2 regions of the Acerihabitans sp. TG2 genome follow, and region 1 is predicted to be linked to the other one. Evidence: riboswitches for the same ligand, from Rfam matches in the RefSeq annotation. Region 1 holds a riboswitch; the other holds the start of a gene.

Region 1 (15,850 bases):
CACTCAACTTCGCGATCTTCACGGGGCTTTGCTTGAGATCATCGGGGTAATGAACCGTCCTCAACGTGATGAGGTTATGGTGCAGGAGGCGGGCATCTCTATTGATCGCGCGTTATTCCCGCTGCTGGTGTTGGTCGAGAGGTTTGGCCCCATCGGCGTTGTCGAGCTCGCCGATCGTGTAGGGCGCGACTACACCACTATCAGTCGGCAAGTTGCCAAGTTGGAGGGACTAGGGCTGGTCAATCGTCAATCAAGTGCAATAGACCGTCGGGTCCGTGAAGCGATTATCACCAAGCAAGGAAAGGTGATGACTGATCGCGTTGATGAGGCGCGCACGAGGATTGGAAAGTCGATTTTCGCCAAATGGAACGAGCAGGATGTCGACAATCTGGTACGGCTAATGTGCAAGTTTGCACACGACATTACAGACGACGCTTGGATTGAACAAATAATCAAAAAATGAATTGTGTGCTCGGGATTGACCGCTGTGGCATAAACGAAGCCAGGCAGTATCATTTGCCAATACAAAGGGTACAAAAATGACGCTAGGTATACGAATGGCTCAGCCGGATGATTCGATTGTATTGAATACACTGGGTTGTATGATCTATCGCGCTCATTTTGAGCACCTATGGGTAGCCAAACCGGAGCTGGATGCATTTCTGGAAAGCGAGTATTCCGTACCCGTGCTGGAAAAAAGCCTGGCAGATCCCGATGTACAGTGGTTTGTAGCACAGACGGATAAGCCTATTGGGTTTGCCAAACTCACATGGCGAAGTCCCCTCCAAGATACTGCTATCTCAGGCGCGCTTCTCAACAAACTTTATCTGAGTCCGCAGGAGACAGGTAAAAACTATGGGAGGTTGATGTTTGAGAAGATCGTGCAGGTTGCCCAAGAACATGGAGAAAGCTATCTGTGGTTGGAAGTCCTGGAGCAAAACAGACGCGCCCGTAAATTTTATGACTCTCTTGGTATGCGACACATTAGGAATACAACATTCACCACGCCATCACAAAGCAGCATACTGCATATATTGGGCATAGCCATCTGAGGGTTACCTCATTGTTGGTGAGTTGTCCTGGGTTATACTGAACGACAACCTCATACCGCTTGTTTCAGAGAATGTAGATGATGAATGACCTATCAAATAGGGGAGTAGCTCGTTATTGATTTAGACGGTCACTGCAGCACCCCATTGATAATGGAAGGGTTAGCGTACCATTCATCACGAGTAAGGGTAAATAGCAGGCGTGGCGATGCGTTGTTCACATCATGGATTTCTCTGACATATCTCAGGCCGGATTTCAGCAGAACGTGCTGTGATGCTCTATGATGGCTTCTGACAACTGCGGATATCTCATTGAGTGCCAATGTATCAAAACCATATCGGATTGAGTTCAACGCGAACTCCGTAGCAAGTCCTTTTCCCCAGGCATGAGTAGCAAAACGATATCCAAGATTATTGATGGTCGTATTGGCATAACTGCTGATGCTCAGCCCGCCAAAACCGATGATTTTTTCTGGGCTTTCCAGTAGCGATATGGCCCAGTTTCCGAAACCGTTGTTTGCCCAGTGGCTGACCCAGCGAGCGAGAACGGTTTGGGCATGCTTAATATCGGGATAAGGCCCGGCAGGGTTGAATGTGTTGGTCGCCGGGTCGCCATAAATTCTGAAGAGATCATCGGTATCAGATGGCCTGACCGGTCGAAGATATAGTCGTTCTGATTGAAGATGCACATTGCCCCCTTACCCATGTAGTCGCAAATGAGCTTAATGAAGGGGGGCCCTTGTGAAAGTAAAACCCCCGATCGGTGTCGTGCCCCAGAGTGGGGGCTCGCCTTATTAAACCCGGGTCATGCTGCGTGCGGAATGCCGGACGCAGTACCCGTAAGGATTAATGGGTGACGAATGCGTTTTTGCCCGCATAGACCGCTACATCGCCCAGTGCATCTTCAATGCGCATTAATTGATTATATTTTTCAACGCGCTCACCCCGGCACGGCGCACCGCTCTTAAGATGGCCTGCTCGCAGTGCCACGGTCATATCGGCAACAAAACTGTCGGTGGTTTCGCCACTGCGATGGGAAATAAACGCGCCCCAACCATGGCGCTGGCATAATTGAACCGCATCGAACGTTTCGCTTAATGAGCCAATTTGGTTAAGCTTGATCAACGCCGAATTGGCCAGCTTCTCATCAATACCACGCTGGATATATTTCACGTTGGTGACAAACAGATCGTCGCCGACTAATTCAACTTTATTGCCAATGGCGTCATACAGTACTTTCCAACCCGCCCAGTCGTCTTCGGCCAGTCCATCTTCTAGCAGCACTATCGGGAATTCATTGATCAATTTGGCGTAATACTGCGTCATCTCTTCAGAGGTCAGCACACTGTTCTCGGTGCGCAGGTGATATTTACCGTCGGTATAAAACTCGCTGGAAGCCGGATCCATGCAGATGGCAATATCTTCCCCCGGACGATAGCCGGCTTTTTCAATGGCCTGGACGATAAATTCCAGCGGCTGTCGATTAGACGCCACCATCGGGGCGAATCCCCCTTCATCGCCGACGCCGGTGGACAATCCTTTATCCAACAGAATTTGTCTCAGGGTTTGGTAGACTTCACTGCCCCAGCGCACCGCTTCGCGAAACGTCGGTGCGCCCAAAGGCGCAATCATGAACTCCTGAAAATCGGCACCCTGATGACGGGCATGCACGCCACCATTAATAATATTCATACACGGAACCGGCAGTAGATTGGCACCGATGCCGCCCAGATAGCGATAGAGTGGCTGCTGAACCAACGTAGCCGCCAAACGGGCGACCGCCAACGAAACACCAAGAATGGCATTGGCGCCCAGTCGACTTTTATTTTCCGTGCCATCAATGGTCAGCATCATATTATCGATGGCTCGCTGATCACGCACATCCTGTCCCCGTAGGGCATCGTTCAGTTCGTGGTTGATACTGCTCACCGCATCCAGTACCCCTTTGCCGCCAAAGCGTGACTTATCACCGTCACGTCGTTCAATCGCTTCACGCGAACCGGTGCTGGCGCCCGACGGAACCGAGGCCCGTGCAACGGTGCCACATTGTGTGTAAGCATCCACTTCCACCGTTGGATTGCCCCGTGAATCCAGTATTTCTCGTGCGATGATTTTTTCCAATAAAAAGCTCATGTCATATTCCTTAATGGGTTTCAAAGATGATGAATCAACATATCAATAGAAAGATGGTTGATAAATTCGGTCGACCATGAGGTATAGGTGCCCATAAACCGATTTTTGTGTCCGGCAATAACCACATCGATCCCGTTATCTTCAATAAACTTCTCGACATCCTTAAAGCGATGTATGGTCACTAACTCGGCAATTTCGACGGGTAAGGTGGTTATTTCAACCACCCGGCTGAGCATGTCTTTGGCGCCAATCACCTCTTTTGATTGGGTATCCTCCATGCGTCCGTCGGAGACGGCATTCATGGGCCGGTAATCGTTACTGAGATGGCAAAGTGTGATTTTCGCGCCAAGGGTTTTGAGCAGTGCGGCGACATGTTGCAATAAGGCCAAACCGTTGGTTTCATCGTGAATCAACACCAATGCATGGGTATATGTGGCCATAGGATCACCTGTTATGGTTTTTTATCTGTTCGGTTAACCAAGGACGTGCTTCTGGTTTTCGGCTGAGTCCCCCCAGCAAGGAAACGTACCCACGTCGCACCCGGTTGTGTATCTGTGAAATCCGCCCGCCAACGTGCTTTATCCGCCAGGCTACCTTCCAGCAATGCTGGCGTGGTGTTAGCGGTGTGGTTGAGGATGTTGTGGGTGTTGATCTCGCCCAGCCTGAAAGGCACGGCGCGTTGGTCGCGGTAATACAGCCAGTCTGCGGCAATTCTCGCGCTGCAATTACTGTTGTTGTCAGGGCTTTTGTGGCTGAAAATGTATGGCATGTTTTCTCCTGTCGGGCAGAAGAGAAACGTATGTGATTCAGGGGGAAAAATAAAAAGCCTGACATACCAATCTCTTCTTATAAAAGAATCGGATATCAGGCGTCATCAGCTGGTTCAGAGTGAATCCAGCGGTTGGGAAAGGTGGCACGCCATCACCTTCTTACTGTTAAAATTAGTACATAAAGCTCGCCAAGGCAATACTCTTTCACCCTTAATCTTTATTACCCGCAACGACGCTTGATAAGACGGCAGGCTTAAGGTATCTAGACAATATGTTGCGTTTTTCAATCACGGCAAGGTGCGGCACTGAATGTTGGCATAATTGAGTCAATCAACTCTCAGCGACGTGAGTTTGAACCCTGGGAGTATTGGTGAGGTAACGATGTTCCACATGTCAGAGGTGACAAAAAACGCTGTAGAGTTGCAACGATTGGTCTGTGAACTGGATGCATTTCAACAGGCGCTTTACCCCGAAGAGAGTAACCACTGTGTCAATTTAGCATCTCTAAGCGATGAAAAAATACGCTGTTTGCTGGTTTGTGATGATGACGGTAAAGGCATAGGTTGTGGGGCTATCCTGTTGCAACAGGGTCATCAGGCGGAAATTAAACGACTGTATGTCGCCCCTTCATATCGAGGTAACCATCTGGGTGAGCAGATTATTGCGCAGTTGGAAAAAATAGCCCGCGAGTCGGGCCGTTTTTTGCTGCAGCTTGAGACCGGAATACATCAGCAACCTGCTATCCGGCTTTATCAACAATGCGGTTATGCACGTTGTGCCCCATTTCCGCCGTATACCGACGATCCGCTGAGTGTCTTTATGTGCAAGCTATTATCGTAATTCAGACATCGGATCTTTGCTCAGACACAAACCGATAATACCCAGCCGCGTTATGCTGCGACGATCCCAAATCACAAAATTAAGCGGGTGCACATCTCCCGGTTTCCATGGGTGCTGGCGACTGTCAAAAAGAACCCGATTTTCCTCAACCGAAAGAATGTCAGAGATGTATCGCATAACATTTTCATCCTGACGCAGACGCAGAAAAAAAGGCCAGTCGTTATCGGCCTGTTTTTGAAGGAGAAACCGCGAGGTGGTCAATGGCTTCATATCATTCTCATGGGGTGCTAACGTAGGACTACCTTATTTTACGTAATGCGTAAAATCAACGCCGTATAACAGTCTGTTGCGCTAAAGTGGCATAGGGAGTCCCCGTCCGTCGGGGGACGGGGACCCGTCCTCAGTTTTGTTGCACCGCTATTTCCGCGTTACGTGGATTTCTCAGCACCCTCAATGCGCAAAGCGCCACAACAGCACTATAACCCGCCAGTAGCCAAAAGGGTGTCAACGGCGGCATTGCCGCCACCACTTGGCCAACAATCAGCGGACCGGTAACGCCACCCGCCAGTGCCGCGGTCACAATGATCGAACCGGTTTTGGCATCTTTGCCCATGCGGTTAGAGCCAAAAACAAAGAAGTTGGGGAAAATACTGCCGATAAATAACCCAGCCACGGGGTAAGTGAGCGTCGGATAAATACCGCTTCCCGCACAGGCCAGCAGCACAGCGCTGCCAAAAAAACCGCCAATCAGCATGGGTGCGGTCGGCAGACGATGTCCGATAAAACTGAGGAGGATCCGCCCGCCAAGGAAAAATGCGAAGAATAACGATAGCGCACTGGCGGCGGCGCTGTCAGAAAAATGGGCGCTAACCAGGATCACCGGTCCCAGGCCAATCAGGCAGGCTTCCACTGCCGTTCCTGAGGCGCCAATCAGCAATGTTGGCAAGGAGATGTGGTTGGCGCGTTTTTTTTCAGTAGATTTTTCCGCCACCCGCTGCGGCGGGAATAGGAACGACAGCAGAAACGGTAAAATCAACCCCACCGCCAGAATACCGAAACATAATTTCGGGTTGCGCGCCAGCGCGACAAACACCAGTGGCGCCACGATTGCCCCACCGCCGAACAGTGCATTCACCAGGCTGACCATCGAGGGTCCAGCCCGTTCGAAGGACTGTAACAGCCGGGAGTTAATCAGCGCCAGGCTGGCACCATAACCTGCGCCGAAGGCCAGTGACCCAAGCAGGGTGATCGGCCAGTTAATCTGCCATGCCATGAGTGCCGCGCCGACCACCAACAAACCAAATGCCACACGCGTCCAGTCACGTTGCCCGCCAAAAAACAGCGCGATAACCCCAAGCAGCGCGCCTACCCACTGCGCCGTCACTGCCATACTGGCGGAGGCCACCGACAGCGTGAAAATGTGCCGGAACTCCGGCAGTGCAGGTCCCATCAGCGACTGTCCTGCGCCCATAAGTACAAATGCGATGATGCTTCCAACCAGTAGCAAACTGTTTTTTTTGACCGATTCCATATAACTCGCTCCAAACGATACATGTGTCGTTTTGTTATGTAGGGTGATTATCACGTCGGGTTGCTATTCTTGTGGTACAAGAAAGGCCCCTCGCGTAACGGGTACAGAAAACATGAATATTTTCAATGGCTAATGCCGATTTTCGCTGAATGGCTTGGCTTGTTAGCGTAATGAATATGTTATTCATGTTCACATTACTGTTACATTGATATTGACATTAGTCTACTGTTGTTGACATATGTAATGTGTACGCAACGTTAAATAATGATGGATTCGTGAGGCAGATCGCATGTTCAGCAATGAAAAAAACAGTCAGCCACCTCAAACCCGGCAAAGTGCCTGGGAAGCGCTGAAGGCCAATCCCACCCCGGAGGTACTGATCATCGGCGGTGGCGTGAATGGTGTTGGGTTATTACGGGATCTTTCCCTGAATGGCGTTTCGGCAACGCTCATTGACAGCGGGGATTTTTGCAGCGGCGCCAGCAGTGCGTCCAGTCGCATGGCACACGGTGGATTACGTTATCTGGAAGGGCGAGAGTTTGATCTGGTGCGCGAGTCGGCACGTGAGCGAAATATGCTGCTGCACGATGCTGGACATTTGGTTAAGCCGCTGGAGGTGGTGGTGCCGGTGCTGCATTGGGTGAAAGGATTGCCACAAACCGCGCTGCGTTTTTTTGGCCTATCCCGCACGCCGGGACCCTTGAGTTTTATCGCACTGAAAAGCGGTTTACTGGTGTATGAGCGGTTTGGCGCCATCCGGCGCACACTTCCCCATCACCGGGTGGTCATGCGACGGTCTGGTTTTCCATCGGGTACACCACAGCCGATTTGTGCCGTGATCAGTTATTACGATGGACAAATTACCGGCCCTGAAGCGCTGATCTTCGAGATGCTTGGCGCGGCAATTGACTGTGATGGCGTGACTGCCGTTAACCACCTTGAGTGGTCTTACCGCGCGCCGGGTCAGTTTGTGATAACCGATCCCGTCAGCAATGAAACGGTGACGCTTAAGCCGCGCATGGTTGTCAATGCGACAGGTGCGGCCATTGACCGCGTGAACGATCGCCTGGGCCTCAGCTCGCAGCTGGTGCGCGGCGTGAAAGGTGCGCATCTGGTATTACATCATCCAACGCTGCATCAACGCATGTGTGGACGCGCATTCTATTTCGATGATGGACATGGACGCATGGTGATTTGCCTGCCGGTTCAGGACGTCATTCTGGTCGGTACCACTGAAGTGGAAACCCACGATCCGCAAGATCACAGCGTGATGGCGAGCGAAATCGATTACCTGCTGACATCACTGAATTCACTGTTCGACGATGTCCGCGTTACCGCTGAGCATATCGTGGCGGTGACCAGCGGTATTCGCCCACTGCAAGCGAGCAGCGGCAGCGCCACGCAGGCCGCGCGCGATCATGCGCTGATCCAGGATCGGGTTGACCATCTGCCATTGATCTCGCTGGTGGGCGGCAAATGGACAACCTTTCGGGCTTTCACCGCGTTGGCGGCTGATGTGGTGCTCAACCATGTGGGTAAAGCGCGAACGGCTTCGACCCTTGACCGGCCTTATCCAGGGGCGGGTGCCATAGATGTGGCGCAACTGACGCAACGTAGCGGTCTGTCTACGGCCCACATTGAACAACTCTACGCACGCTACGGCACACTGGCTGAACCTATCGCGCTTTTCTGTGCGCAAGGCGATGATGCCCCGGTTGACGATGCCCCTGGTTATTCTCAGCGTGAAATCATCTGGCTGACGCGCTACCGCATGGCGTTGTCGTTGGAAGACATGATCTTGCGGCGTACCAATATCGTCATGACCGGTCGTCTGTCAATCACCGCGCTTGAACATATTTCCGCCATCATGGCTGACACACTGGGTCATGATAAGGCATGGGCTAAGGCGCAATTCCAAGGCTGCGCCGGCGATCCTCGTATACTTTGGAACGGAAAATAATAATGATAACTCAACCCTACAAACCACTCATCCTCGCCATTGATGCAGGCGGAACCGCAGTAAAAGTTGTGCTGTTTGATACCGATGGGCACATCGTCAATCACTGCAATGCGAACGTCATGACCGAGCACTATCCCGATGGCCGCGTTGAGCGTGATGGCGAAGCCTTTTGGCAGGAGACGTTAACCGCAATGCGTGAAGTGCTCAAGGGGGGCGTTGCACAGCATGTCGTTAGCGTAGGTTGTACCGGTTTCGGCAACGGAATTTTCCTCGTTGATGAAGCGGGTCAACCCACCCGTCCTGGCATCGTCTCTGTGGATCACCGCGCGCAACCTATTGCCGATCGCCTGCTGAGCAATGGACAACACCGAGTACTCAGCGCCGCCAACGGCCATCGCCCATGGGGAGGTCAAACCCTGATTCAGTTGGCCGGGTTGGCGGAGGATGAGCCGGAGGTGATGATAAAAACGCGCTGGGGTTTGGCCTGCAAGGATTTCATCCGTTTTTGTCTGACACAAAACGCGATGACCGATCCCACGGACGCCAGCGGCGGCGGGCTAATGAATCTCGATCGTCAGGATTATTCGCATGAGGCGTTAACACTGCTCGGCCATGAACGGCTGGTCGACAAGCTGCCGCCGATTGTTAACAGTTCTGCTATTGGTGGCCGCATCAGCGCGTGCATTGCTCGTGAAACGGGATTGCCGGAGGGCACGCCGGTGGCCGGTAGCATGATGGATGTTGCGTCCTGTGCGCTGGGTGCGGGGGTTATTTCACCGGATCGTATGGTCTTTATCGCCGGCACTTGGGCGATCAACGCCGTTGAAGTCCCACAGCCGGTGACTGACAACTATCCTCTGCTTAACATGCTCTATCGCGATAGCGCGGCCCGCTTGGTGGCCGAAGGCAGCCCCTCTTCAGCCGCCAATCTCGGCTGGTATTTGAAAAATGCGCTGGGTGATCGTCTTAGCGTTACCGACGCGCTCGCCTTGGCTGAGACCTGCCCGATAGCGAGCAAACGCTGCTATTTCATGCCTTATATCCATGGCCCGCAACCCTACCAGGGCAGCTTCATGCGCATGGGGGCGTCGGATAATGAAGCCTCAATGATCCGCGCCATCTGTGAAGGCGTGGCTTTTGAACATCTGCGCCACGCCGAGTCATTGATCGTGCATACCGGCGGTCACTGGCCGGAAGCGATCCGCTTGACCGGTGGTGCCGCCCGGTCCCCCTTCTGGGCGCAAATTTTCGCCGATACCTGTAACCGACCCGTTGAAGTGGTCGACGTTGCTGAAGTGGGCGCGCTGGGTGCCGCAATCTGTGCCGCAGTGGCGGGAGGCGTGTATCGCACCCTAGAGGATGCGGTCGCTGCCATGAGCCGGATTACCCGTCGACATGAACCGATTGCTGAAAATGTAGCCGTTTTGCAACAGCGATATCGTGAATTCACGCGTCTCGACCAGGGAATTAAAGCGCTACTCGAAGCCGAAGCAATAGACTAATAATGAGGAAAATCACCATGGCTCAACCTGAGCATCAGCAGACACGTTTTGCAGAAAAAATCGCCCGCATTCGTGCGGGACACTACCGTCTCGGCGATTTTATGATTGCCGATGCCAAAGATGCGGATTTGGCCGGCGGCATCACCGCCATGGGGCAGCGCCGCGATGCGACGGGCAAGATTGTAGGCATCCGTACCCGTCCCGAGTTTCACGATCAGATCCGTGCGCTCATTAAGCAAGACGTACTGGATATTATGCTTGCGTCGACCTCCACCATTGAAACGCTCACACACGAGGGCGCGTTCGAGGGAACGCGCATGCTGGCGGCGTTTCGTGGCAATGAAGCGACCGATGCCTGGGTGGGGATTCGTGGCGGGCGCTACCGGGAATATGCGCCGCTTCCTTATCGTGGTGCGGCGTTGGAGTTGGCGTTAGCGCCAATCTGTCTCTACTCGTTGACCTACGTGAATCATGCCGAGCGGGATGTCGCGTCGCTGGAGGCGTATGCGCACTTTCGGGCCCAAGCGCGGCAGCAGGGATTGATGCATTTTCTCGAGGTGTTTAATCCCAATATCGACACCGGACTGTGTGCCGCTGACACCCCCGCGTACATCAATGACTGTATTATCCGCATGCTGGCGTCGCTTACTCACGCCGAGCGCCCGGAATTTCTTAAGGTGGCTTATAACGGCCCTGACGCACTTGAGGAACTGGTGACGCATGATCCCAGCGTCGTCGTGGGTGTCTTGGGTGGGGGACAGGGTACGCATCGTGATACGTTCGAATTGCTGGCTCAAGCGGAACGGCATGGTGGCAGATTGGCGCTGTTTGGTCGCAAGATCAATGCCGCCGAACATCAGCCGTCAATGGTAAGCTGGATGCGCCGGGTGGTTGATCGCGACACCACGCCCCAAGCGGCAGTACGCGGCTATCATGCCGACCTGCAACGGCTTGGCATCACCGCCGACCGCAATCTTGCAACTGATAGTCAGATAACGGAAGATGTGCTGCGGGCGGACGCACAATAACCGGGAGCAAAACCATCAATACGCAGAACAAGAACACGGCGCCTTCGGACAAAATTATCGCCGAGGCGGCGTGGCTCTATTACGTCAAAAACTTGACTCAGAGTGAAATCGCCGGGCGCATGAAACTATCGCGTCCTACCGTGATCAGTTATTTGCGTCAGGCCAAAGCGCGCGAAATTGTTTCTGTGCGCTTAAGCGGTGAACATTTTCGTACTCATGATCTCGCCGATCGCCTATCTGAACACTTTTCGCTGGACGGTGCGTATGTCATTCCGGTCGAAGGGCTGTCAGATGAAAGTCGATTGCATGAAGTCTGCGAAGCCGCAGCGCACGTCCTGCTCGATTTCCTGCAACCGGGCGATCAACTCGGCGTCAGTTGGGGTGAGACCTTGAGCCAGATCGCCGATAAAGTGCCCTATTGGTCAATCGAGCGTCTTACTATTCGCCAACTGATTGGTGCGATGTCAAACCCACTGCTGCGTACCGCCGAACGTTGCTCCACGGAGATCGCTCACCGACTCGGTGCCTTATGCGTCAATCTTAATGTGCCGGCTGTATGCAGCAATGCCGCGCTTGCCGGTCTGCTGCGGGCGGAACCGATCATTGCCGAACAGTTGCAGCAGTTAACACAGTGCAATAAGGCGATTTTTAGCGTCAGTCCTTGCACGCCTGACGGGCATGTCACCCAATTTAATATCGTGACGGAAAAAGAGGTTGAGCACTACGCCGCACAGGGTGCCGTCGGCATTATCGCCGGCCGCTTTATCGATAGCCTCGGACAGCCGGTGCTCGGTGAGGTGGATGACCGGTTGATGGGCATTGATCTTGCGACTTTGCATCAGATGAGCGGGCTGCTGGTTGCCTCAGGACTAGATAAACTGCCGGCGCTGCTGGCCGCACTAAAAGGAGGGTTTGCTAATCAATTGGTGATCGACAGCCTGTTGGCTGAAGCCATTTTGTCGCGGGTCGACGCGCGCAGTTAACCTGGTTTGTCTCTTGGATCAGTGAGCAGCATTATTATCGCGCGTGGGTGTTACAGACCGGGATACCGAGCCGTAAAATCAAAAAAATCTATTTATTCAACCAATAACCCTGAGTATGGAGAGGCGACATTCAGCCTCTCATCGTTTAATCAAACACCCAGTTTGCCGTGATATTCGTTCATGATATCAAGTAATTTTTTGGTTTCCTGTTTTGCGGGAATCAGTCCTTTCTGGTCGGCCACTGTTTCAATAACAGTAACCTCACTGATGAGTTGTTTCAACCCAGTGTCAAATACCGTTTTATCGGCACCGCGCAGAGAGGTTTTTTGTGCAGACAGTGCGGCATTTTTGAATACAGACAGGTCTTTTTTAAAGGATCCAAGATCATTATCTTTCAAAACAGCACGGTAACTGTGGCTCATCACGCTCATTGAGTCTTTCACTGTTTCTGTCTTCGCCAGTACATTATTAGAAACACACAGTAGTGAACTCAGCATAACTAATACCAGACCCGTTCGTTTCATCATTGCTCCATAGTGATCAAAAATGACAGTCTAACAACCGTCACCTAGGTTAACTTATCATTCAGATTAAATATGATTAATAATACAATTATAGAGATAAATGCTTAAGAAAAAATTAAGGGTGCGGGCGGTGGGAACGATGACCCGAAGGGCTATTTCACCGCACGTCATCGGGTTGAATTTGGCGCTCGCGGACCTCACCCATTGTTTAATATTACTCGGTTATACCAAGCCACAATAGCAGGTTTATCAGGCCAATGGGTGAATGAACGACGGTGAAAAAGTCCCGGGTTGTTGGTTTTCCGGTCGGTAATGTTGAACTTTTATTTTTCCACCGCAGGCCCATACATCATCAGGAAGACAGTGTTCTGATGCCGACGTTCACCAACATGAGATTTTTTCAAAAAGTTTATTTTTGATCATTTTTTTTGATCGGAAAGTAATATATTATTGAAGAAAAATTTAGTAAGGCATAAATGATCATTTCCTCAATCAATGGTCAGGTCTGTTTTCAACCCGAGTACCGGCCTATTGTAGGACTCGCTGGAGATGTCATCGCAATAAAATGCATAGACTACAACCTGATACCCTTAAATAAGCTTTTGTTGCTCTTAAAACAATCTACAGCATCCGATCTCCTGGTGCTGATACATGTTGATTTTTTGATAGCCCAGCAGATAGCCATGCAACCAAACATAAAAGCATTATTGTACTCAATGCTTAATTTACGGCTAGTGGTCAGTGAAAATTTCCCTAATCTTGATGATGGACGCGATAATCCTCTTATCGAGGAATTATGCAAATGTGCGCCCTTGTGGTTTTGGGGATTAGGTAGTGATGGTTCTAGTATGGTAGCCGTTATGAACAGACTATTTGAAGGTATCATCATTGATGGCAACTTTTACTCTGAATATAAGCATAGATTGATATTTGATGTGATGATTAATATTGTAAAAAAATACGCAGAGTATATTATTGTTGATGAAAATAATAGGCTTTATCAAATTAAGTAACGGCAGGTGATTATATTTAGCGTATCAGTTTTTTCTTAATGCCTAAACAGACATATATTCTTTTAACGTGGTTTCAGCGGAGAGTACATTTTCGTTTGGTTTACGGTGAAACCAAAGGGCAATGGCGTCAAGAGATGCCACAATCTGACATGACGTCATCCGCGTTGCACCGTGGTCAATAGATAATGCTTAGCAATATTGCGCCATGCGGTGGGTGAGTGAACCTCTTACGCACCTGCACGTTTATGACATAAAAACAGTTATCGTGCTGTGAGAGTTAGGCGCCTTCAACACCTGTCATAGTGGGTCAGGCGTGGAGGGGAGAACTGAGATAGGATCACATTTTTCAGTGCATAAATGAGAATGAGCTATAATTAAGTTGTAATATTTACGGTTAAAAACCAAATTTGATGAGTGGTTATGCATTTAAAAATAATAAATAATTAAAATTAATCATCAACTGGGACTATATGATGTGTTGTTTATTTCATGTATTTAAAAATGAAAATATTACTGATTGATTTGTATGATTATTTTTCAATAAATATTATTGAGGTAAGGTTTTTTTTGAAAAGCGTCACTAAGCATAAATTTAATTTAATTTTTACACTATACTTAACACATTAAGATAGATAATTCTAATATCATACCGGCTTGTAATATAATTTAAAAAAAGCTGGCTCTTAAATTAATTTTTAAAAACTCATTATAATTAATTGGTTAGTAGGTTGTGCTACTATTGACTGTCACCTGACAAAGCGCCATCGCATTCTTATGTGAAATAACCACCTCATGATGTGAACGCAATCTGTCACCGAAATGATAAAAATAGCAAACAAGAACATGACTAATTAGCAATGTCAACGCTTAATTTATAATAAATGTAAAGCGTTAGTTGTGATATGTATTGTTAATAGCCATGTTGAGGAGACGACATAATGGACGCCCAAGACATTCGTCACGCTATCTATGATTTTAACTTTTCATATTTACAACTGGCACAACGCTTGATAAATCAGGATAAAGCCTTGGCATTATTCCGCTTAAGTATTGATGACACCATGGCCGATACACTAAAAAATGTAGTGCCGTTATCTAACCAAAGAGTCTGTCTATGATGTACAAAAGTATTGTACAGGAAGCAAAAGATATCCAAATTGCCATCGATCTTATCACTCTGGGAGCCCGGCTCCAGATACTGGAATGCGAAACGCAGTTAAGTCGCCCAAGATTAGTTAAGTTATATAAAGAGTTACGTGGTAGTCCACCGCCAAAAGGGATGCTGCCTTTTTCTACCGACTGGTATATGACATGGGAGCAGAATATCCACTCCTCCCTGTTTTATAATATATTTCTGGCATTAAAAAAACAGTGTGAATCTAACGACATAGCGATAATTATACAGGCTTATAATTTGTATCTTGAGCAGTGTCCTCCGCTGGAGAACGAATTGCCGCTGCTGGCCATGACTCGTGCCTGGACCCTAGTGCGATTTATGAATAGCGGCATGCTGCAATTAACGCCATGCAGCCATTGCCAAGGCCTATTCATAACCTATGCTCATCACCCGATTCACAGCTTTGTCTGCAGTTTTTGTCAGCCACCGTCGCGGGCGATCAGAAAGCGTAAGAATATACTAGAACTGGAATTTGAGTGACCAACGGTTTAGTCCAAGATGCTTGAACGTCGTCAGGAACAGCGTGATCTGATCCTGATGACGGCAAAATTTCGATTTATTCAACAAAATCAACGCAGGTTAGAAGGTTTGCCAGTTATCGTCTTTACCGGCAGCACTGGTTTTAACGGCGATACCCTGTGGTTTTCTTTGCACTATTTTTGTTGGCCCATTGGTGTTTTGATCCTGTGCTAACTTGAACACGGCCACTATTTCGGTCAAATTACGCGCCTGTTCTTCCAACGACGCTGCCGCCGCCGCCGATTCCTGCACCAAGGCGGAGTTTTGCTGCGTCACGCTATCCATCTCTGTGACCGCTTGGCCGATTTGCTCAATACCTTTACTTTGCTCATCAGAGGCCGAGGCAATTTCTGCCATGATATCGGTAACATGGGTGATCGCCTGCACGATATCCTCCATGGTTTCCCCGGCATGGGTCACCTGCTTGGAACCGATATTGACCCGTTCTACCGACTCGTTAATCAAGGTTTCAATTTCTTTCGCTGCGTCGCCGCTGCGTTTTGCCAAATTGCGCACTTCACTGGCCACCACGGCAAAACCTCGGCCTTGTTCACCGGCCCTGGCGGCTTCCACTGCCGCATTCAATGCCAGTATATTGGTCTGGAAGGCTATACTGTTAATCACACCAATAATATCGACAACCCGTCTTGAACTGGTGGCGATATTGCCCATGGTTTCGACAACTTCCTGCACACTGACGCCGCCTTTGCGGGCAATCTGCGAGGCCGTTTCAGCCAGTTTACTGGCTTGGTGTGCATTGCCGGTATTTTGTTTTACGGTGGAGTTAAGCTCTTCCATACTGGCGGCAGTTTGTTCCAGCG
Region 2 (15,850 bases), on a different contig from region 1:
TGGCACTGCCGCCGCTTAACAAGCTAAAGCCGGTGACTTTAATCACATCTTCCACGGCGGGATTTATCCTGATTACGGCATAAGCCCGATTGACCACCTGTTGGGTACGCTCAAGGGATGCGCCATCTGGCAACTGAATGTTAACGAAAAAGAATCCCTGATCTTCGTTGGGCAAAAATGAGGTGGGCAACCGGCTATAACCTAGCCAGGTCGCCGTGCCCACTATCAGCAAAGCGATTATGCTGACCATGGCGCGCCGGCTAACGTGTTGCGTGAGCCTGACATAATCATCCCTGACGCGATCCAATCCACGGTTGAACCCGCCAAAAAAACCGGTGGTGGCAAGAACACGGCGTTTGAGTAATACGGCACATAACGCCGGAGTCAGGGTCAGGGCGTTGATGCTAGAGAGCACCACCGCCGCTGAAAGCGTCACCGCGAATTGCCGATATAATTCGCCGGTTATGCCCGGCAAGACGGCGATGGGTACAAAGACCGCCATCAAGACCAGTGTGGTGGCGATGACCGGCCCGGCAATTTGCGTCATTGCCTGGGCTGTTGCCGCCGCCGGGGTTAAGGATGCGTCCTGGGCCAATATGCGTTCCACGTTCTCCACTACCACAATAGCATCGTCCACCACCACCGTCAGCGCCAGGATAATAGCGAATAAACTTAGCGTATTGGCGGAAAATCCGGCCATCAGCAACACAGCAAACGTACCGAGCAGAGAAACCGGGATGGTGAGTGCAACGATAAGCGTCGCGCGTAAGCTTTGCAGAAATAAATAGACCACCAAAAGCACCACGACCAGCGTCAGGGCCAGGGAAATGGCAATTTCATCGAGCGTCGCAGTGACGGTGACAGTGGAGTCATATTTGATTTCGTAGGTTAAATCATTGGGAAAGGCGAGAGCCTGACGTGCCATTTCCGCTTTTATGGCTTTGGCCACGTTCAGTGCGTTGGCACCCGGCGTGGGATAGATGCCCATAAACGCCGAGTCGGTAAGATTAAGTGCCGCATTAACCTGATAGTTTTGCGCGCCAAGATCGATTCGCGCCACATCTTTGAGGCGTACCATGCCGCCTTGTGCATTGGTCCGTATTATCACCTGGGCGAATTGTTGCGGGTCCTGCAGTCTTCCTTGACCACTTATCGTCAGGGTACGCTGCTGCTGGGCGGGGGCCGGTGGAGAACCGATTTGTCCGGCGGCAGCCTGAATATTTTGCTGTCGCAGTGACTGCACAATATCATCCACGCTGACGTTCAGCGACTCCATGCGGCGCGGATCAAGCCAAACTCGCATACTGTAATCCCGAGCGCCGAATATTTGCACATCTCCCACGCCATCGATCCGTGCCAGAGCATCGCGGATGCGCAGGCTGGCATAGTTACTGACAAACAACGGGCTGAGGGTTTGTTTCGGTGAAAAAACGCTAATGCCCAATAGGATATTCGATGAGCGCTTACGCACGGATACGCCGTTGTTATTGACCTCCGCCGGCAGTTGAGCGCTTACCTGGGAGATTCGATTCTGGACCTCCACCGCCGCCATATCCGGATCGGTGCCACTGGCAAAGGTGATGTTTAGCTGATAAGCGCCACTGTTGGCGCTATTGGAGTCCATATAAAGCATATGGTTGACGCCATTTACTTGAGCTTCAATGGGCGATGCCACCGCCTCAGAAACATCCCGGGCGCTGGCACCCGGATAGAGTGCGCTGACCGAGACTACCGGCGGCGCGATATCGGGAAACTGTTCAACCGGGATAATTTTCAGCGCGGTAAAACCCACGATAACGATCACTACCGCGATAACCATGGCGAATTTCGGGCGCCTAATAAAAAAATGCAGCATGTCCGCGCCCCTTATGGTGTTGACGTGGTGTTAGCGGTGGTGAGGGTTACCTCAACCTCCATGCCTGGGCTTACGCGCTGCAACCCTTCAACCATCACCCGATCGCCGGCGGTCAGACCGCGCTTAATCTCATATTCCTGGTCAAATTGAGTGCCTATCGTCACGCGTCTTATTTCAACCCGGTTTTGTTTATCGATTAATAAAACGAAGTAGCCGTCTCGGTCTTGCTGCAGGGCGGCGATAGGTGCCATAACCACCGGCTCGACCTGGTTGGATACCAATGAGACATTGACCACTCCGCCGGGGAGTAGAAGATGGCGTGGATTGGGAAAGCGCGCGCGCACCGTAACCGTGCCGGTCTGGCTATCAATATGGTTATCCACGGATTCAAAACTGCCCGGTTCCGGATACGCCTGTCCATTGGCTAAGCGTATTCGAGGAACATAACCCTGTGCGGAGAGATCGGCGAGTTTGCCGGCCTGGCGGTAGGCTGCAGCGATGTAATCCTGTTCATTGATGGCGATGGCGACCCGGATAGGATCCAACTGCACGATATTCGCCAACGAGCCGCTTGCGGGATTGATCAGGCTACCAACATTGAAATTGCTATGGCTAATCTGCCCGCCTATCGGCGCGGTAATCCGGGTAAAACCCAGTTGTAACTCCTGCATCTGCAGATTGGCCTTCGCTTGCGCCAGCGCTGCATTTGCGGTATCTCGCTGGGCGATTGCCGTATCGACGTCGGCTCGGCTGACGGTGCGCTGATCGCCCAGACGCTGAATGCGCGTTAAATTGACCTGCTTAAGACGGGCGGTGGCGGTGGCGCTGTCCACCTGGGCCTGCGCCTGGGCAACCTGAGCCTGATGCACTGCGGGATCAATATTGAACAGCAGGTCGCCGGCCTTGACCTTTTGCCCATCCGCGAACCCTCGGCTGGCAATAAAACCTTCTGTGCGGGTTGTCACGTCTACTGACTGGATGGCTTCTATGCGACCAAGGTAAGACAGCGCACGCTGTGGAATGCGTTGCTCGATAACCGCAGCGGTAACGGCAGGGAGCGGTGCCGCGCACAGGAGTGCGGGATAAAAAATAACACCCGCCATGAGTGCGGCATATCGGAACAATGATGATAATCTATATTCGGCTATCATAAGCCAACCCATTTATTATGAATCTTAATGTAAACTACATTCGCCTATTAACCTGCAGATTGAAATCATGTAGGCTCGCTTTTATCGCAATGTTTAACGACATGCGGAAGTCTTCATCATTCAGATATCTGAACATAATTAATAGACCTGTTCCATTGGTTAGCATTTGGATCTATACATAATAAATATTTTACTCATCGACCTTAGGATAAAATGACATGTTAAAACTCGATCGATTAATTCTATTAATGTGCTGACGTAAACCATAATGCGTTATTTCACTGGCAGTAACGTAGGCGTCGCCTGTTTTGGCGTTTCGTCGCCAATTTTGCTGTCGATCCTTTTTAGCATATAGGGATAAAAAGGATTGGACGAAAGACGCATCAGGGAATCCAATCCAACCACCAGTACTGCGCGCTCGCCGCGGGCGGCAAACGCGCCCAGACTAATACCATATTGATTGCGAGGTGCGGGATAACGTCCATAGAGCGAGTCGTTCATTGGAAATGGCAGCGCAACATGGGATAAGGAAAAAATATCGGCTGGATAGTCAATGCCTAAGCGCTCGGTGTGTTCCTCGGTTTGTCCGGCAGGGGTGGTTCTTGCTTCAGTGGCCAGACTGTCTGCAGCGATATTGGTGACGATAGTGAGCACGTAATGACGGGGTGGGGGCGTCACCAGGCGCGCGAGTGCCGTATACGAAGAGGTTCTTAACAGCGGGCCAAAGCTTTCCGCTTGATTTAAGTCGAATAACACCAGTTCGCTGCCATTCGCGGGCAGTCGATCATAAAGCGCGGTAATCACCGCCCGGGTGCTGACGGTAGAATCCATTACCGACTGAAAAGTGAGTATCGGTGGTAAGGCATCCAGTTTATTTTCATTGGCGTAGGTGGTAATTTGCTGTTGTAGCGCCTGGGTCAGTAGGAACGACTGACGTCCGCCGTTAACCGGGAATGAGTTATATTTAAAGGGGTTAAACTCCGGCACAATGCCCAGCCAGGCCGACTTGGCAAAGGCCGGAAAAAACGATGGCCAGCCAGCAACACCGGCGAAGCGCGCAAACCGGGTAACGCCGATCATCGGGGAAATCAAAACAATCCGGCTAGGTTTAGCCAGTTGAGGCGTGCTTAATGCGTCAAGGGCGTATTTCATCGCCAGCGCGCCACCGTTGGAAAATCCCACGATGTGCAACGGTAAATCTTCACCGATCAGCTGCTTAGCTTCACGTACCGCGAGCCGGGTGGCCGCCAACCAATCCTCCCATTTGACGTCGGTTAACGCCCCAGGGACTGTGCCATGAGCCGGCAGCCGGATGCCTAGCGCAACAAAACCGCGCTGGCGGTAGTTTTCGGCAATATGACGCAGGCTATAAGGGGTGTCGGTCAGGCCGTGCAGCAATACCACTGCACCTTTAGGCGTTCCCTCCGGCATCAGAATGTAGGAACGATTCCAATTGGTGGCAAAGTTATCTGGATAGATGACACTGCCAGAAAAATAGCGGTTCAACGGGGTTTGTTGTGCCGGGGCCAGCTTATCGGTAACATTTTCACGTACTGATTTGAATAGCAGATCTTCCGCTGCAAGATAACCGGCCCAATCGGTTTTATCAATGTCCTCTGCATGCATATCGTGGGGAACGTAGGTATGCCATAACTGAAGGTTTGGCCCGCGTTCAGTTTCTATTATCCTTAGTGTAAATGCACCGGCTGAAAAAAGTATAATAAACAATAAAATCCGTTTTAACCATCTGCGTATGCCGCTAAGTGACATAGGGCTTTACCTCGTAACATATACCCTGCAACGTGCTTCGTTTTTCCACAGCATCGGCTACCCGCGACTAGCGGGGCGAAACCGTAACCCTGCCGCCGCCTGAGGCGATAGCGACCCGTTGTCCAGGATGAAACTGACTGGTACCTAGCGCTTGGGCGACGATAATCGTGGAACCATCGTCCCGCCGAATCTCCAGCTCAACGCCGGCGCTACGATTGGCGGCGCTTTGGATACCACTGCCGGCAGCGGCCCCACCTACCGCGCCAGCGGCGGTTGCCAGACTGCGGCCCGACCCCCCGCCGATCGTATTGCCCAAAAATCCCCCTACGACCCCGCCGCCTATGGTGCCGGCAACATTTTGACCATTGCCGCCCTGAATGGTGATGGGACGAACGGAAACTACCGTACCATAGGTGACAGTTTGAATCTGTCGTGCCTCGGCAGCAGTAAACGTATCACCGGACGATGTTCGGTTATTAGCACACCCGTTTATCAGAGTGGCTACAATAGCTATAGCGATATAGGTTCTGATCATCATGGTCCCTCATTTATGTTATTAATAACAGAGGGCGCAAGCTTTTGGCCTGGCGCGTTATAATCACATTAAATAATAAATCGAGTGGGATAACGATATATTATTTAGGGTGTCCAGGTCGATTTAATTAATTTAATCATTGTTAAATATGGCCTGTTTGGGGTTGTAAATATGTCGCGTTACGCGGAAGTGAGATCAGGATCATGATTACAGAACTATATAATGCTAAAAATGAGCATTGATATTTTAACAGAGGAGAATTGATACTAATCTAATTGCAGGCTTATCATGTGCAGTAAACCGTGCTGGCGGGCAGTGCCGTTTGAGCGCCAAGCGCATCATGCAGTATTTTAGCATATGCCCAGAATAACTTGTGTTGCCCGACAGTGGCTGACGCCACGAATTCCCAGACGCTGGTTCAGGTAAAAAATTGACCTGAGCGAAAAAACCAGCGTTTCAGCAACAGGACCTAGGGGGTTCGCGGTCTGGATTAATCCGTACCAGATGAAGAACCTCGAATGGGTAACGAGCCTAGCAAAACGGGTAGCGTTAGCTTTTGATCTCGTTGTTAACCCAACCGGCAATTTCTTGGTAAGGCACAAACATGGTCTGGTTCCTTTTAGGATGTGTTGCGGTAAATACACCGACCACTGCGCCATCGTGACCATAGACCGGGCCACCGCTCATTCCCGGTACGCCGCCAGCGTCGCTTAGGCCGACTAGACAGCTGGTGCCAGGTTTATCCCACCAACCAAATTCTTTCAACACGCCAGTGGACGAGGTTGGCATGGCAGTATAGGCATTGTAGCCGTATAAGCTAAGGGTGTCCCCTTTATCGGCCGTTTCCATTTTGGGAAGTTTTCGTCCGGTATTGTCATGATAAATGATAGCCACATCACACACGGGATTGTAGGCTTTGACCCGTACCATCATCATTTTTGCCACATGACCTGCGGTGAGGCTGTATTTCCGGGTCAAGGGGAAACTTGAGCCGATAGCGCCGGCCAGCACCGGAATACCGATAAAATGAATATCTGCTTTCGATTCTGCAGTTTTATCCACTTTGTAATGTCCGACACCGGTACAAGCGGTTAAAAAAAATAAGGGTAGCAGGGTAAATAAACATTGAATTTTCATTTTTTTCCGCTTGGGTTAGTGTCTTTTATCAAATTGATCGCTTGTGAGATCAAACCCAGCTAATAGGGTTAGCTAGTAAAGTTAACGGACAAAAGTGAAAATTCTTTAGCCTTTATGGTGAAATTATTCACAAATAAATGATGTAGCGAATGGAGGCATTCTGTTCTTAACTGAAATTAGTAATGTATTATTTGTACTTAACGTAAATTTTATAGTTTATGTGATGGTTTGGGTTTGCATGTTCAAAATATTATTTTTTAAATTCAATAATATCAATAAGTAAGGATAATTATCTCATTGTCATGTGACTTTAGTGTTGTTCAATAAGCTTGATTTTAACCAAACGATGACAATCTCTGGTCGAAAGGCATGAATGAACATGAGTCAATACAGATGAGATAATTAAACGTAATGGTTAATTATTAAAGAATTTTTTATTATTACGGTAGTGAGGGTTATCACAGACACATTTATATAAATCACTGCCGCTTAAAAATAGAAACGAATATTACAAGGTTATAACAAATTGATAATATCTACGCATGGTCCAAGTGGATGATGGTGTACCAGTTCTTAACCCCTTTTCCGGCATCTTTCCGGCATCTTGGCATGTTTCACTATTCCCACCACAGGGTCAACTGTTCCACTATCCAGATACATTTTAGGGCGGATGATTTTCCGGTGCGGCCGATGCTGAAACCGAGGCGATTGTCCTCGGCCTGATGGAAAAATATCGCACTTAAGTGCAATTGGCGCGGCGGGTGTGTGCTGCCAACTGCTGGCGTTGTCCGTGCTATTACCCTAAATTGCGCGATACTTAAACAATTCCTCGCACAAAAGGTCAATAATCAGGTAAAATAGGAGATCGTTTCAGGCGATAATGAACAAAGCGGAGGTATACCTGTCATGAATTCGAGTCATCAGCAACGCACCGAAACCAACAGTAACCCGATAACAACAACGTTATCAGGTGTAATAACCAAGTCTCCAAGCCGGATTAAAGGCAATACCGGGCGGCCAATGGTCAAAGCAACCATTTTGGCTGAGAGCGACAAGCGCAGTTCTTATCCTCTCACCGTCGTCGGTTTCGACATTATGGCGCTTGAATTGATGGCGCATCTTCGCGGTGAACGCTTAACGATCACTGGGCGAATGGAATGGAATGGTGGGTATTCCATTGTAGCGGATCAAATTATCGCAGTTTAGTGTGTCGGCCTTCCTGTGGCCTTTTCCAGGTTTGCAAACAAGTTCTGTCGTGCCTACTGCGTCTGATTTTCCCGCAGCATTCTCAGTTCTACACTGCTAAAACATCGTAATCCGCTAAACGAAAGAAGCCGTCATTTCACGCCGGTCACCGAGTGCACCGGGATACGTACAGATAACGTATCTTGAATATCAATGAGTTATACGGCTTCTTTTCGATATCTATAGTACAAGTTGCGGCGTTTGTGAAGTTAACAAGATGAAAAAAAATTATAAAAATAAACCTTGCTATAACAATCTTCCTATGTGTAAATAGCGTCACCGGTTTGTAGTACAGACCTATTTATGAATGTCATTTTAGTAAAGTTGTTCCGGAAAGTGGTATATCAAGATATCATTTCCCTATGAATTTCCTTCTCTAGTGCTCCCATAAGTAAATCCTGACAAGCAGACCACAATCGCCTTATGGCGGCCCTATTAAAAGGAAACAACAATGTCTAACAAAATGACCGGTTCAGTAAAATGGTTTGATGCTGGTAAAGGTTTTGGTTTCATCACTCCTGCTGACGGTAGCAAAGACGTGTTTGTTCATTTCTCCGCTATCCAGAGCAATGATTTCAAAACCCTGGACGAAGGCCAACAGGTTGAGTTCACTATCGAACAAGGCCAGAAAGGCCCATCTGCAACTAACGTTGTAGCTCTGTAATATACAGATAAGGCAGATTAAGGCACCTGTGATAGCGACAATGGCCTAGGCCTAAGCAATCAAAATCCTCAATCTGACCTAAAAATTCTAAGCCTCGACCTAGTCGGGGCTTTTTTTTGGCTTTTTTTTGCCTGTGGGTGGCCACTATCGGCCTGCAATTCGGCATCTGTTGTGTATATCCCCAATATGCTTTTAACCCTTGTCAGGTTTTAATGTTAAAATTGCGCATCGACTGAATAAGGATATGGGTATGATAAAAAATATTTTCACTGGTTTGTTAGTGATTAACCTGGTCGGGTGTGCCGGTTACGCCGATTTCCCTCAGGTAGCACAAACGCCAGCCCCAGTGAATGTTGTCGGTGTCTGGATGTCTGATGGTCCACAAAAAAGCTTAGTAAACCCGGCGGTTATCGCCAGTTTAGTGGTGAATCGGGCCGGAGATACGCTGGATTGCCGTCAATGGCAGCGGACTATTGAACGACGGGGAAAATTGACCTGGCGCGGTGAGCAGCTCTACAACGTTAATGTTAAAAATGAATATCGGAAAATCACCGTAACCGACGATAAAATGCAGTACGGTAGCCTCACCATGCGCCGTGTAGCCAAGCCAACGCAGGCGTGTCAGGCATTTGTGGTGTATGCCAACGGTGATTATACTTTTACCGATAGACCTGTGCCGACAACAGTGCCGCAGGCCAATACCCACAAACAATCCAGCGTGATAAGCACTAATAAATAATACTATCGCCTTCGTTGCGTTTAAGGGTGAACGGGTAAAGCCATTTACCGGAGTTGATGGCGGTTGTACTGTTCCTTATGCCGGGCTGCGTACACTGGCTGCTTCCCGGTTTTCTGCCATTGAGACATCATGTCTTCCTTCCCGCAATCAATAATGTCACCATACACGAGTGATATCAACGCGCGGGACTCTCAGTATGTGAGAGTACGAGTGTCTACCCAGGCAAGTGATTCAGGTGAAAAGTCATGATGTCACATCAGCCGCCTGAATGAGTATGGGTAAATTGCCTAAATACCGGATGGTGAGTATCATCCCACCGCGCTTACGCGAATTTTATGAAGAATTGATAAATGGCACACCCTCAAAAATTTTCCCTAAAGTTGTTGCATCCCCGTTATTGGCTTACCTGGTTCGGTCTGGGTGTGCTGTTCTTGTTGGTTCAGTTACCCTATCCATGGTTACACGCTTTAGGCGGTTGGTTGGGGCGTCACTCCATGCGGTTTCTCAAACGCCGCGTTGCCATCACCCGCCGCAACCTTGAACTGTGTTTTCCTGATATGGAGAAAGGAAAACGTGAGCGCACAATTCTCAATAATTTTACCTCTGCCGGTATGGGATTAATGGAGACCGGTATGGCTTGGTTTTGGTCCGATGCGCGAGTTAGACGTTGGTTTGATGTCTATGGATTGCATAATTTGCAGCGGGCCAATGAGCATAACCAAGGCGTGATGGTTATCGGTATTCATTTTATGTCCTTGGAATTGGGGGGACGTGCGATGGGGTTATGTCAGCCCATGATGGCAATGTACCGGCCTCATAACAATAAAGTGATGGAGTTGGTACAAACGTGGGGCAGGATGCGCTCGAATAAAGCCATGCTGGATCGTAAAGATTTACGTGGCATGGTTCAGTCATTAAAACAAGGTGAGACGGTCTGGTTTGCCCCTGATCAGGACTATGGCCCAAAGGGCAGTATTTTCGCGCCTTTTTTCGCGGTTAATCAGGCGGCAACGACCCGTGGAACCTACACTCTGGCCAGACTGGCCAAACCCAAACTGGTCCCGGTGGTATTGATTCGTAAAAAAAATGGCAACGGTTATCGCCTATTGATCCAACCTCAGCTTGAGGGCTATCCGTTGGACAACGAGATGGCAGCAACCTGCTATATGAATAAAATAGTGGAACAGGAGATTATGCGCGCCCCGGATCAATATCTTTGGATGCATCGACGTTTTAAAACCCGGCCAGTGGGTGGGAGCTCTTTATACGTGTAGCCAGGTTACACCGAGTATGAGGTCTTTCTCTTCGTGGAGGGTAATCGGATGAAATAGGACTATTAATCGCTCTTGATCCAATGATCGTGCTATTGAATGTTTTTTATACTATCAGCCGTGAATGTATTTATATAGGATTCCTCGGAAATGAGTATAACCAGACATCAGGCTTGGATGGGAACATTCCTGTTAAGCAGTCTCTTTTGGATTGGGTTGGCCTATTTCATCACCCGGTTAATATAATGTTAAATTTACCCTGAGCCGTGTTTATGTCCATACCGCTAGCGGTGGCTATAAAGCAGTCATAGTTCAAGGTTTCGATCATCGTAGTATCAAACACAATTTTCAGAATAATCTTAAAATGTGTTTTTTGAGGCTTGTAAGGTTTTTTGCGGGAAAAGATGAGTGTTTTTTATCAAACGTGTCTTAAAAAATCATTGAAAAAAAACAGTATTTTTAATTTATCCCTCGATGCGTAGCAATACAGTGGCGCAGAACAGTATGATTTATTAAATCTTGTTACCAATATTACAAAAAATTACCAGTACACCGCCTGTCCCGATTCGCTACACTAACAGCCGTTCTATTTTCACTTGTTTAATAACCCCAAAATTATTTTATAGGCAAACTATGTTACGCAATGGCCGCTCTCGGGCAGTATCGCTTTTAGCTATCCTGGGAATGTCCCTGGCTAGTTTTTCGACTTTTGCTGATACCGATATCTTCACCGCGTTAGATGATCCGTCCACCGCAAAGAAAAGTTTCGATGGCAATGTCCTCGGTAGCTACAATGCCCAGCACGGCAACTCCACCAGTTCCGCGCTTGCTGCCAGTAGCACCATGACTTGGTTTCAGCCAACCAATGCGTACAGCATTTGGGGGGAAGCAACCAATAACTCGACCAATGATGAACGCTCGGCAGAAAAATACCAAGCCGGTGCCCGTGCCCGCCATAATATGGATGCTAATAACTTTCTGTTTACCCAAGGCAGTTGGTTGAGTGACCGTTATAATGGTTATCGCTCGCGCTCCACGCTAACCGCCGGTTACGGTCGTCAGGTTTTAAGTGGCCCGGTTGCCCGCTTGCGGTTGGAAGCCGGTCCTGGCGTTCGTCACGATGAGTTCTCAGATGGTGGACGGCAGACCAAAGCCTTGGCCTACGCAGCAGCGTCTTATTCCTATCAACTGACCGACTCTACAGAGTTTATCCAAGGTGTCTCGTTGCTGGGTAATAATGATTTGACGGCTAACTCCGAGACGGGTTTGAACGTGAAAATCAACAACCATTTCTCGTTGAAAGTGACCTATGACGTCACCTACAACAGTAATACACCGTCTACTGCGCCTAAACATACCGATACTAAAACGGCTGTTTCGCTGGTGTACGGCCTGTAATTACCGAGTGATTTTAGGCTAAAATATTATTTTAGCCTAATTTGTCACGTTTTAACGATCTTACACTGGACAAAGAGCTTACCAATTGCTGTACTAGTACCCGACACAGAATTTGTGTCTATCATTTATAGAAAGGTAAGTTTGATGTCTAAGATTAAAGGTAGCGTTAAGTGGTTCAATGAATCTAAAGGGTTCGGTTTCATTACTCCTGAAGATGGCAGCAAAGACGTTTTCGTTCATTTCTCCGCCATTCAGAGTAATGGTTTCAAAACGTTGGCAGAAGGTCAACGTGTGGAATTTGAAATCACTAACGGCGCCAAAGGCCCTTCAGCCGCTGACGTTATAGCTATACAATAGCATAGCCAGGTCTCTGAAAAACCCGCTTAAGGCGGGTTTTTTTTGCGCTGGATTGCCGGTTGTCTTACAGTATAACCGGGGGACCAAACAGATTCACCAGCCCCATGGCTAACATCGTCATGGCTAGCGAACCTACAAGGTTCAGCACAATATTCAGCCCTGCCCACAGCATTTGTCCACCCATCATCATGGTAACCGCTTCAGCGGAAAAGGTGGAAAAGGTGGTTAATCCGCCGCAAAATCCCGTAGTAATAAGCAATTTCCAGGCAGGATCGATATGCGTTGTGCGCATAAACAGCGCCAGGAACAGGCCAATAATAAATGCCCCGATGAGATTAACTGTCAACGTACCGATAGGGATAGGCAGACCGCTGCCACTTAACTTCAGACTAATGAACCAACGTAGCACACTGCCAAGCCCACCACCGATAAAGACCGCCGAAAATAAGTTAAACATAAAAACCTTTCGCTTTAAATAAGAGACAAAAACTCAGAAAGGCGAACATGATGCCACGTTCCCCTTGCCAAGCAGGATCACGTAGACATCATCAGCCAAAACGGCGGTTAAAGGAGGAATGCCATCTCCTATAATCATTATACAATATTTTGGCTTAACGCAAAGTGTCGTCATTTTGGTAGGTTAGTCGTAGCGTGTTGGCAAGGTATATTCTTGGGTGGTTTTATGCGCGATCATACAAGTGAGCGGCTGTTGCTGTCTTCCATAACCATAATGAACAGGAGAATCGATGATGAAAGTCGCATTAGGACAATTTGCCGTAGACCGGGACTGGGAAGTCAATTTGACCACTTGCCTCGATCTTATGGTGCGCGCCCAGAAGGGCGGGGCTGATTTGCTGGTATTGCCGGAGGGTATTTTGGCGCGGGATATTGCCGACCCCGATCTGGTGCTAAAAGCGGCGCAGCCTTTGGATGGCCCCTTTGTTAGCCGGTTGCTCGCCGCCAGCGCTGGCACAAACCTGACGACGATGATGAGTATCCATACGCCAACCGGCGATGGGCGAGCGTTCAACGTGCTAATAGCGATACGTAATAGTGAGATTATCGCTCAGTATCGCAAGCTACATCTTTACGATGCCTTTGCCATGCAGGAATCCAAAAATGTGTCCCCGGGTCACGACGTGCCACCTTTAGTGGAGGTGGCGGGAATGAAGGTGGGGATGATGACCTGTTATGATGTGCGTTTTCCCGAATTGGCCCGCCGGCTAGCCCTGGATGGCGCGCAGGTACTGGTTCTGCCCGCTGCATGGGTCAAAGGGCCGTTAAAGGAAATGCATTGGGACGTACTGGTCACTGCACGGGCACTGGAGAACACCTGTTATCTGGTGGCGGTGGGGGAGTGTGGCGAGCGCAGTATTGGTAATAGCATGGTGGTGGATCCGCTGGGCGTGGCTATAGCCCGTGCGGCCGAGGCTCCCGCACTGATATTTGTTGAACTTGACGCTGAGCGTGTAGCCCATGCCAGACGCGTATTGCCGGTTCTGGACAATCGCTGTTTTGCCACGCCGCAGTTGTTTACCAAGTGACGAGGCTGATTTGACCGATGCATTGGCTCAATTCCGGGCGCGGCAGGTAAAAGTGTTACAGATATCGTTTGTAATGCTGAGGGAATCGCGGTAAAAAGCGGTAAATGTTAATAACCGCTGTTTTTATCAGCAAGCGTTAATCAAGAAGGTGAGTATGGAAGGTTTAAGCATTACCAAACTGTTAGTCATCGGCGCCTTAATCGTGCTGCTGTTTGGCACCAATAAATTGCGTAGCCTCGGTGGTGACTTGGGTGCGGCCATCAAGGGTTTTAAAAAGGCCATGGCCAGTGATGATGCCCCAGTTCAGAAAACGCAAACTGACGATGCGCTAGCGCCAAAGATTACAGAACACAAAGACTAGTTTTGCTGCTCTGTCCGTTGGACTTGCTGCTGGGCTTGTAATATCAACGGATTTATCTGGCGATGGGGTGTGAAGGTGCCCCGCACAGGTTCGTTACGACTATAGCGAGAAATGGCTAAATAAAAAAAGGATGGTCAATAACACCATCCTTTTTTGCTGCACCGCCGTAAACATGTAACTAAATGTGTTAATGGTTATTTAACTTCAATTCCTTTTGCCTGCAGATCTGCGTGGTACGACGAACGGACAAACGGGCCGCAGGCGGCATGGGTAAAGCCCATAGCCAGCGCTTCGCCTTTCATATCATCAAACTCTTGCGGACTAACATAGCGTTTTACTGCCAAATGATGGCGACTCGGTTGTAAGTACTGCCCCAGTGTTAACATGGTTACACCGTGCCGGCGTAGGTCGCGCATGACCTCGACGATTTCGTCGTTGGTTTCCCCGAGTCCCACCATTAGCCCGGATTTGGTTGGCAATTCAGGATTGTCTTGCTTGAAACGCTCAAGTAATTTCAGCGACCATGCATAGTCGGCTCCTGGGCGCACCTGACGGTAAATCCGCGGTACATTTTCCAGATTGTGGTTAAATACATCGGGCGGTGCGCTGTTGATAATCTCCAAGGCCCGATCCATTCGACCACGAAAATCCGGTACCAGGGTCTCAATTTTAATTGAAGGACTCTTGAGACGGATGGCGCTGACGCAGTCGGCAAAATGCTGGGCGCCGCCGTCACGTAAATCGTCGCGATCTACCGAGGTTATCACGACGTAACGCAGCTCCATATCGGCGATGGTCTGGGCCAGTTTTTCCGGCTCATTGGCATCGGGAGCATTGGGGCGGCCATGGGCAACGTCGCAGAACGGGCAACGGCGAGTACAAATGGCGCCGAGGATCATAAAGGTGGCGGTGCCGTGATTAAAACATTCGGACAGATTGGGACAGGATGCCTCTTCACATACCGAGTGCAGGCCGTTTTTACGCATTGCAGCCTTGATCCCTTGAATACGCGTGGAATCCGACGGCAGTTTGATCTTCATCCATTCAGGTTTGCGCAATATATCTTGACGCTCAACCGCCACGGTTTTGATGGGTATCAAAGCCATTTTATCGGCGTCGCGGTATTTAACCCCGCGTTCCATTTGTATCGGTTTGCTCATAAGCTTGCTGGTCCTGTCCCGAATTGGACAAAATGAAGCTGAATGCCTTCACTTTGTTACGTGATTGTTCAATATATTTGATAAAACATCAAAAATTATAACATGTTTACTCTGCGCTTTTCAGCCCAAAAAAGCGATTATTACTAAAGCTTCACTGGCGGATCGCTTCACGGTTGAACTGAATAATCCTCTGCGTGCCAGGGTAATGGCTGATGTGGTGGGTTACCCAGTAAATCGAGCAGCGCCGTCACCAGTACTGGAGTCACGTCGTTCAGACCGGTGCCTGGGCGTAACGCGCTGACCTGAGTCATCCGCAGGCCGGCGTAGCCACAAGGATTGATACGCAGGAAGGGTTCAAGGTCCATCTCGATATTCAGCGCCAGTCCATGGAATGAGCAGCCCTTGCGAATGCGTAATCCCAACGAGCAAATTTTATCGTCGCCCACATAAACCCCCGGCGCGTCGGCGCGAGCACGGGCGTCGATCGCAAAGTGCCTGAGTGTGGTCACCACGGTTTGTTCGAGTAGCGTGACCAGTTGTCTGACGCCGAGTTTACGACGTTTGAGGTTCAGCAGCACGTACATAATCTGTTGCCCGGGGCCATGGAACGTAACCTGGCCACCGCGATCGCTCTGGATCACCGGAATATTGCCGGGTGCGAGG

The links. Region 1 has a riboswitch for fluoride ahead of SJI19_RS06215 (hypothetical protein). Riboswitches for the same ligand answer to the same signal wherever they lie in the genome.
Region 2: another riboswitch for fluoride. It lies ahead of crcB (fluoride efflux transporter CrcB); the one in region 1 lies ahead of SJI19_RS06215 (hypothetical protein).

Annotation. Positions count from the first base shown of each region.
Region 1 is NZ_JAYGJO010000005.1:80,645-96,494, forward strand. It holds gene SJI19_RS06190 (MarR family winged helix-turn-helix transcriptional regulator) at 1-463, shown strand, start outside; gene SJI19_RS06195 (GNAT family N-acetyltransferase) at 558-1,052, shown strand; gene SJI19_RS06200 (GNAT family N-acetyltransferase) at 1,181-1,738, opposite strand; gene eno (phosphopyruvate hydratase) at 1,896-3,182, opposite strand; gene SJI19_RS06210 (universal stress protein) at 3,203-3,622, opposite strand; gene SJI19_RS06215 (hypothetical protein) at 3,634-3,951, opposite strand; fluoride riboswitch at 4,041-4,117, opposite strand; gene SJI19_RS06220 (GNAT family N-acetyltransferase) at 4,343-4,792, shown strand; gene SJI19_RS06225 (hypothetical protein) at 4,784-5,062, opposite strand; gene SJI19_RS06230 (MFS transporter) at 5,193-6,323, opposite strand; gene SJI19_RS06235 (glycerol-3-phosphate dehydrogenase/oxidase) at 6,613-8,283, shown strand; gene SJI19_RS06240 (FGGY-family carbohydrate kinase) at 8,286-9,785, shown strand; gene SJI19_RS06245 (hypothetical protein) at 9,803-10,813, shown strand; gene SJI19_RS06250 (sugar-binding transcriptional regulator) at 10,933-11,796, shown strand; gene SJI19_RS06255 (cytochrome b562) at 11,946-12,323, opposite strand; gene SJI19_RS06260 (hypothetical protein) at 12,797-13,333, shown strand; gene SJI19_RS06265 (flagellar transcriptional regulator FlhD) at 14,272-14,451, shown strand; partial or broken gene flhC (flagellar transcriptional regulator FlhC) at 14,448-14,963, shown strand; gene SJI19_RS06275 (methyl-accepting chemotaxis protein) at 15,090-15,850, opposite strand, start outside.
Region 2 is NZ_JAYGJO010000021.1:11,250-27,099, forward strand. It holds gene SJI19_RS17075 (efflux RND transporter permease subunit) at 1-1,855, opposite strand, end outside; gene SJI19_RS17080 (efflux RND transporter periplasmic adaptor subunit) at 1,867-2,958, opposite strand; gene SJI19_RS17085 (alpha/beta hydrolase) at 3,280-4,776, opposite strand; gene SJI19_RS17090 (glycine zipper 2TM domain-containing protein) at 4,844-5,311, opposite strand; gene SJI19_RS17095 (trypsin-like peptidase domain-containing protein) at 5,861-6,448, opposite strand; gene SJI19_RS17100 (hypothetical protein) at 7,355-7,654, shown strand; gene cspA (RNA chaperone/antiterminator CspA) at 8,145-8,357, shown strand; gene SJI19_RS17110 (hypothetical protein) at 8,608-9,096, shown strand; gene lpxP (kdo(2)-lipid IV(A) palmitoleoyltransferase) at 9,447-10,370, shown strand; gene SJI19_RS17120 (DUF481 domain-containing protein) at 11,001-11,765, shown strand; gene cspE (transcription antiterminator/RNA stability regulator CspE) at 11,910-12,122, shown strand; gene crcB (fluoride efflux transporter CrcB) at 12,187-12,579, opposite strand; fluoride riboswitch at 12,655-12,717, opposite strand; gene SJI19_RS17135 (deaminated glutathione amidase) at 12,872-13,666, shown strand; gene tatE (twin-arginine translocase subunit TatE) at 13,821-14,027, shown strand; gene lipA (lipoyl synthase) at 14,222-15,187, opposite strand; gene lipB (lipoyl(octanoyl) transferase LipB) at 15,355-15,850, opposite strand, start outside.